One region of the Curvivirga sp. genome, then DNA from elsewhere that is predicted to be linked to it. Evidence: predicted binding sites of a transcription regulator. Region 1 holds the regulator's gene; each other region holds the start of a gene.
The links. Region 1 encodes PhoB, which activates phosphate uptake and scavenging genes when phosphate is short. Its sites were predicted from a motif close to TNTCATAAAACTGTCA; they were not measured.
Positions count from the first base shown of each region.

Region 1 (2,279 bases):
TATGCCATCACGATTTTGATAGGTGAATGGAGAAAACTCACCATCGTAGCTGATCTCTAAAACTAATGAATTCGTATCTGATGCTGCACTAATATTGGTTTGGAATATAGCAAACGTTACGAATAGTATTTTTAGAAGCCAGAACTTATAAATCGTTACATATTTCATTGGTTTATCAATGTTATCTATCTGTTTTTTAAGACTACAATAAGTTTCAATTGATATCTAGATAGATAAATCTTGCAAATTTGCAGATAAGCTTTAAGATCTATCAGTTTTCAAAGCTATTTTTTGTCTTTTTCCTCTTGGATTTTGGCAAGCGTAGCCTCAAGACGGTCCAAAATGGCAGCTTCTTCTGCGGTTTCCTCCGCGGATTTATCTTCATAAGGAAAGTCGGTTTCGGAATAGAAAGGCCAGCGGAAAGCATAGGTTTCTGGTTCATCTATTTCTAACGTGCCCATGGCATATTGTTGCAACATATCTTCAGCGATAATAGCAATAAAACCAGCGGCGATTTCTTGACCTACGCCCGTTGGATTAACCAGAAACTGGCTTGAATGCATCAAGCGGGCATGATGATCTTCATGTTCGTGAAGATAACGTGCTAGATGTGTGGTATAGGCCTGTTCCGGCACCGTCTTGGTTAATTCCTTTGGGGCCGCATCGATGGCTTGTGACAGGATAATATAGGCAAGGTTCTCGCGATGTTGAAACGCTTTCAAGGTTTCCACATTATTGATCACCCGGTCGAAATAGAGGCGCATATCATCACTAAGCGCGCCAAGTTTTTTCGTAACAATTGTCAAATATGGTGAAGACAAATCTAAAACCTTTGTGAGTTATCCTTATGACAAAGCAGGATAATCACGCTTTGGCGAGTTTTCCAGATAAAAACAGGAGGTAAATGAAAATTTACCTCCTGTTTTTGATTTCAACTGTAAGCTTGGTCTTAAACTTTGCTATCATCCAAAGAATAACCTGCAGAACGTACCGTGCGGATCAGGTCCGGCAACCCACCGTCATTCAGGTTTTTACGAAGACGACGGATATGAACATCAACTGTACGTGTTTCCACATAGACATCACGCCCCCAAACCATATCCAGTAACTGTTCACGGGAATAAACACGACCTGGATTTTCCATGAAGTGACGCAGCAATTTAAATTCGGTTGGGCCTAATTTGATTTCGGTATCATCGCGATAAACACGTAAGGAAACCAAATCCATCAATAAGCCACCTACGCTTAAGTTATCTGCGGCAAGAGATGGGCGCGCCCGACGAAGGACAGCTTGAATACGTGCTTGTAATTCACTTGGGGAGAAGGGCTTTACCATATAGTCATCTGCACCGGACTCAAGGCCCCGTACAGTGTCTGATTCTTCGCCACGCGCCGTTAACATGATGATCGGTAAATTCTTATGGTCCGGATTACGACGCAAGCGGCGGCAAATTTCCACCCCTGATACATGTGGAAGCATCCAGTCAACCAATAGCAGGTCCGGCTGTTCTTCTTCCACCATAATGAGGCCTTCCTCACCATCCATCGCAGCTGTTACTTCATAACCGGATTTTTCCAAATTATATTTTAACAAAGTTACCACTGCGGCTTCGTCTTCGATGATTAGAATTTTGCCTTGGCTCATAGTCTTTATCCGTCTTTAGTCTAAGTCGTCTTAAATGAAAAAGAGATATCTCTTTTAATCTAGTGATTCATATTTAGAAGCATCCGCTTTAGGGCGATCTGCCAATGATTCACCTGTTTTTGTGAAGTAAATTGATTCTGCAATATTCGTTGCCAAATCACCAACACGCTCGATGTTTTTAGCTACAAACATCAGATGAGAGGCAGCCGTAATATTACGTGGATCTTCCATCATATAGGTTAAGATTTCACGGAACAGGCTTGTGTAATGGGCATCGATATCTTCATCTTTTTCCCATACTTGCACCGCTTTTTCTTCATCCCCGGCAAGGAAAGCATCGAAAATATCGCGAAGCTGTGTTTGCACAGATTGCCCCATACGTACGACACTTTTCATCACTGGCATAGCAGGGAACTGGCTCATTACTAGGGTGCGTTTACCAATGTTTTTTGCATAATCACCGATGCGTTCGATATCAGAAGCTGCTTTCATAGCAGAAATAATGAAACGCAAATCATCTGCCATTGGTTGGCGAAGGGCAATCAATCGGATTGCGGCTGCATCAACATCTGCTTCCAGTTGATCAATCTCTTTGTCGCGTTGTTTTACTTTTAAGGCCAATTCCTCATCACGG
Region 1 covers NZ_CBDCOT010000009.1:1,342,285-1,344,563, forward strand. Annotated here, with positions in the region: gene ACOQOA_RS11795 (substrate-binding periplasmic protein) at 1-168, opposite strand, end outside; gene ACOQOA_RS11800 (hypothetical protein) at 285-821, opposite strand; gene phoB (phosphate regulon transcriptional regulator PhoB) at 950-1,645, opposite strand; gene phoU (phosphate signaling complex protein PhoU) at 1,700-2,279, opposite strand, start outside.

Region 2 (2,279 bases), 760 kb from region 1:
GCCTTTGGTTTCAAATTACAGTGAAGTATATAAATACTGTTCAAGTTGGACAACTGAGGCAATTGATGAGCTAATTAATAAAGCTGACATAAAAAACGTGGTAATCAACTATCGTTACAGTTATCATTTATTTGGTGAAAATTTAAATCTATATCCCGATCACCCTGATTTTGAACCAGAATCAATTGGGGGAGATTTGTCTGTAACAGATAAGCGTGAACTCCTGTGGAGTTCGTTTAAGAATCTGCTGTTAGATTTAGCTGGGCATAAGGAAAATATATATATTCTATTGCCTTATCCTGAGCTTGATAAGAATGTTCAACGTATGATTTTTCGATCCGATATCGATGGTGCGATAGAACGGGTGATTGGTATTCCTCGTAGTCATTATGATGAGCGTAATTCTTTTATCTTGAATAAAATGAGAGATACTAAGTTTCCGGATAACATTACGTTTATAGATCCGAGTAAGTTTTTGTGTGACAATTCTTTTTGCTATGTGACACTTAATGGTGAATTAATGTATTTAGATTCAAATCATTTATCTGTTGAGGCAACGACTAGAATTGCAAGAGAGATCGTGTCATTTTCAGAACGATGATATAGTTTTGTGCATATGCATTTATCTCTGCCATCTATTTTTTTAATGCGCATTGATGATAAGTTGTACGCGTTGACTGGCAAAGTAGGTTTTGTTTACGCTGATTGGTGTGCCGTTCATGTCAACATCAATGCCGTCAGTACGCAGAACTGGTTTGGTTTTGGGTTGTTTTAGTATATCCGCGCAAAAAGTAGACGGCATTTCTGCTAAGATTTTAGTGGAATAACGCGTATAATCATCAATATCAAAATATCTATACGCATCTGTTAAGGATTTGGTCTTGTTGAAAGTATCCTGAATCCCACGGAATCTTAACGATGGCAGGTAATTTTTGGAGTAGGCGAGAGGTACATTATCGGCGATGGAAACAGATTCCAGTAAGATAATTGCATCTCCTTTTTTGACGCCTAGTTTTTTTGCGATCCCCTTTTTTGCTTTAATGATTTCCCAATGCAGTAATTTCTTATCTGGTAACTTATCCTTTTGAGAAATGTTCTGAGAAAAACGAGTGCGCTTCCCCAATGTATAATCCAGGGTCGTGTCGCGTACAAAAGTACCGCGCCCTTGTTCAACATATAGAACATCCGCTTCTACCAAGGAAGAAATAGCATTACGTATTGTATGACGATTCACGCCAAATCGTTCTGCCATCGCGAATTCTGTTGGTAGTTTCTCGCCGGGTTTATATAGGCCATTGGCGACTTCACTTAATACGATCTCTTCGATCTGCTTCCACTTGGTGGAACCTCTTTCCCATTCCATTCCCATGTTCCCTGAAAAGAAGGGTCACAAAAAATTCACAAAACAGCCATTGAAGCTGAGTCATCTTTTTCTTATAACAAAAATATATAGATGTCTAGACAAATTTGAAATTTGTTCATTTTCTGGTGATTAGATCTTCTAATTGGCTTAACGCGTGGAGAAATACAGGCAATGCAAAAAAGTGATGGAAAGGCCCCGGAAATAGTTCAGTTAGAAACTGACACTGAGACGGCTTTAACCGAAAACCGACAATTCTGGATGTCTGTTTTAGCGCGGTCCAATTGTGAGGAGTTGCGTAAATATTGGATCGAACATGTCTACGCAAAAGAAGATTTTTCTAATCGATATTCTTATATCCGCCAGCCTGAGACAGGTCTGGTGATGAGCCGTGGGCGTGCAGGCGGGCAAGGCAGGCAATTCAATCTTGGCGAAGTCACGACGACACGTTGTTCAGTGATCTTGGATAGTGGGGAAATCGGGCATGCCTATATCTTAGGGCGTGATGTTAAACACGCCGAATTTTCAGCACTATTTGATGCAGTTTTACAAATAGATACCTGGCAAAGCTTGTTACTTGAAAAGGTCATAAACCCAATTCATCAGCGACTTGCGGCCAACCGTAAAGAACGGGAGCAAAAAGTTGCATCTACAAAGGTGGATTTCTTTGCAATGGTGAGAGGAGAGGCATAATGCATACAGAGTTTTCAAGCAGCCAAGATGCCCGTGGAATGAATATTCCCGGCTTGCAAGATCCGGTTCATTCTTCTGCTGAAGTTTTCCGTGTATTGGCAAAGGTTATGTCTGAGCCTGGAACAGTTGAAGAGCTGACAGAAATTTGCGGTCACCCTGATGAGCTCTTAAAAGCTGCTTCTGCTGCTATCCTGACTTTAGCTGACATGGATACTTCTTTGTATCT
Region 2 covers NZ_CBDCOT010000009.1:585,481-587,759, reverse strand. Annotated here, with positions in the region: gene ACOQOA_RS08180 (acyltransferase family protein) at 1-601, shown strand, start outside; gene phnF (phosphonate metabolism transcriptional regulator PhnF) at 644-1,363, opposite strand; gene phnG (phosphonate C-P lyase system protein PhnG) at 1,535-2,053, shown strand; gene phnH (phosphonate C-P lyase system protein PhnH) at 2,053-2,279, shown strand, end outside.
Region 2: phnF (phosphonate metabolism transcriptional regulator PhnF) is a predicted target of PhoB. The motif match lies at 1,397-1,412, and genes of this name have one in related genera.

Region 3 (2,279 bases), 1.2 Mb from region 1:
CATACTCAACATTAATAATATAGACGTAACCGGGGAAGAACCCGGATTAGAATCCGTTGCTAAGGCAATTGGAACATTATGTTCTCTAAAAGCGTCCATTGGTGGAAGTTTTGTTTCTTTCAATACATAAAAGGCGCCAGGCAAAAGGACTGCAACAGTGCCAGATGTTGCCATCGCTTTCACAGCCTCTTCATTTGTATATTCCAAATGATCCGCAGATAAAGCTTTATAACGCGCAGCAAGACCAGCACCATTCAAATCTGATAGTTGATCCGCATGCAGTTTTACCGGAAGGTTATGTTTCTTAGCAGCTTCAAAAACACGCGCCGTTTGTTCTGGATTAAAAGCTATCCCTTCACAAAAAGCATCAACACAATCAACAAGCCCTTCACTAACGGCGGTTGGAAGCATTTCATCACATACCAATGAAATATAATCATCTTCACGATCTTTAAATTCAGCCGGTAAAGCATGCGCACCAAGAAATGTTGTCTTCACATCCACAGGCAAGTCCGAACCTAACTTTCGGGCAACACGCAACATTTTTGCTTCATTTTCAGTATCCAGACCATATCCAGACTTAATCTCAACGGTGGTAACGCCTTCTTCCATTAGTCTGGATAATCGTTTATGTGCAGATTGATAAAGTTCATCTTCAGAAGCTGCACGCGTATTGGAAACGGTGGATACAATTCCCCCACCCGCTTTCGCAATTTCCTCATAGCTAGCCCCTTTAAGACGCATCTCAAATTCCGTGGCCCGATTCCCACCATAAACCAGATGAGTATGACAATCGACCAATCCCGGCGTAACACATCCCCCATTTCCATCGTGAATATTCACCGCAAGATTTGCCGGTTCAGAAGGTAGATCATCTTTCTTACCAGCAAAAACTATCTTACCTTGATGAACAGCAAATGCACCATCTTCAATCATTCCATATGCTTGACCAAAACCTGAATTATCAGGTGCTTCAGTCATGGTTGCGATAGAAATGTTAATCCATAAATCCTGCCACATTTGAGATACCTTAACGTTAAATATTATCTTGTATATACAAGTAAATTTTATTGATTACTTTTTCAATCAAAATTTTGAATATCACAAAACTTGAACATAATTGTAACAATCTCTGCCTAATTTCATGCCTCAAACGCAAATATGCGATATTAACGAAAATACTTATACAGGATCTATAAGATGTCTATTATCGAAAACGATGATCTTTCCTTTGATGAATTTGATGAAATTGACAATCCGGGCCCCGAAGTTACCGGATTTGACTATGTGGTAGAAGCGGCAGCATCTCGCCGTGACTTCCTAAAAGGCGGCTTGGCATTTGGCGCAACGGCTTTTGTTATGGGCGGCACAGCTCTAACCCCTGCGACTTCCAACGCTGCACATCATGCAATGGGCTTTAAACCAGTTGGTATCTCCACCGCAGATACAGTCACAGTGCCTGAAGGTTTTAAATGGCAGGTTGTCGCTCGTTGGGGGGACCCATTATGGTCAGATGCGGTTGACTTTGATCATACAACACGTGGTACTGCTGCAAGTCAGGCGCGTAGTTTCGGTGACAATAATGACGGCATGTCCCTTTTCCAACATGATGGTAAAGACATCCTTGTTGTAAATAACGAATACACAAACCGCAGCATCATGTATGGGAATCGCGAAAGCAAATTACCGGAAACTCAAGATGACATCTTGAAAGGTAAAAACGCACATGGCGTGTCAGTTGTGGAAATCATGCAAAATGGCGATGACTGGAAAATTGTAAAAGATTCTAAATATAATCGCCGTATCACCGCCGATTCCCCTATGGAAATCACAGGGCCTGCACGCGGTCATGACCTCTTGAAAACCAAAGCAGATCCAACAGGAACCAAATCACTTGGTACATGGAACAACTGTGGTAATGGTCGCACACCTTGGGGCACATATTTGGCATGCGAAGAAAACTTCAACGGCTATTTCTCCAGTAGTGATGAAAACTATGAACGTAGCGCCGAAATGAAGCGTTACGGTGTTAAAAGTAAAGATTGGGGTTATGCCTGGGCGAAACAAGATGAGCGTTTCGACATTTCCAAGAACCCGAATGAGCCTAACCGTGCAGGTTACATCGTTGAGATCGATCCATTTGATCCATCCTCTACCCCAAAGAAACGTACTGCTCTAGGCCGCTTCAAACATGAAAACGCAGAGGTTGTTATTTCAAAAGATAACCATGTTGTCGTTTATCTTGGCGACGATGAGCGCGGCGAATTCTTATACAAATT
Region 3 covers NZ_CBDCOT010000009.1:2,578,909-2,581,187, reverse strand. Annotated here, with positions in the region: gene hutI (imidazolonepropionase) at 1-1,020, opposite strand, end outside; gene ACOQOA_RS17650 (PhoX family protein) at 1,201-2,279, shown strand, end outside.
Region 3: ACOQOA_RS17650 (PhoX family protein) is a predicted target of PhoB. The motif match lies at 1,100-1,115, and genes of this name have one in related genera.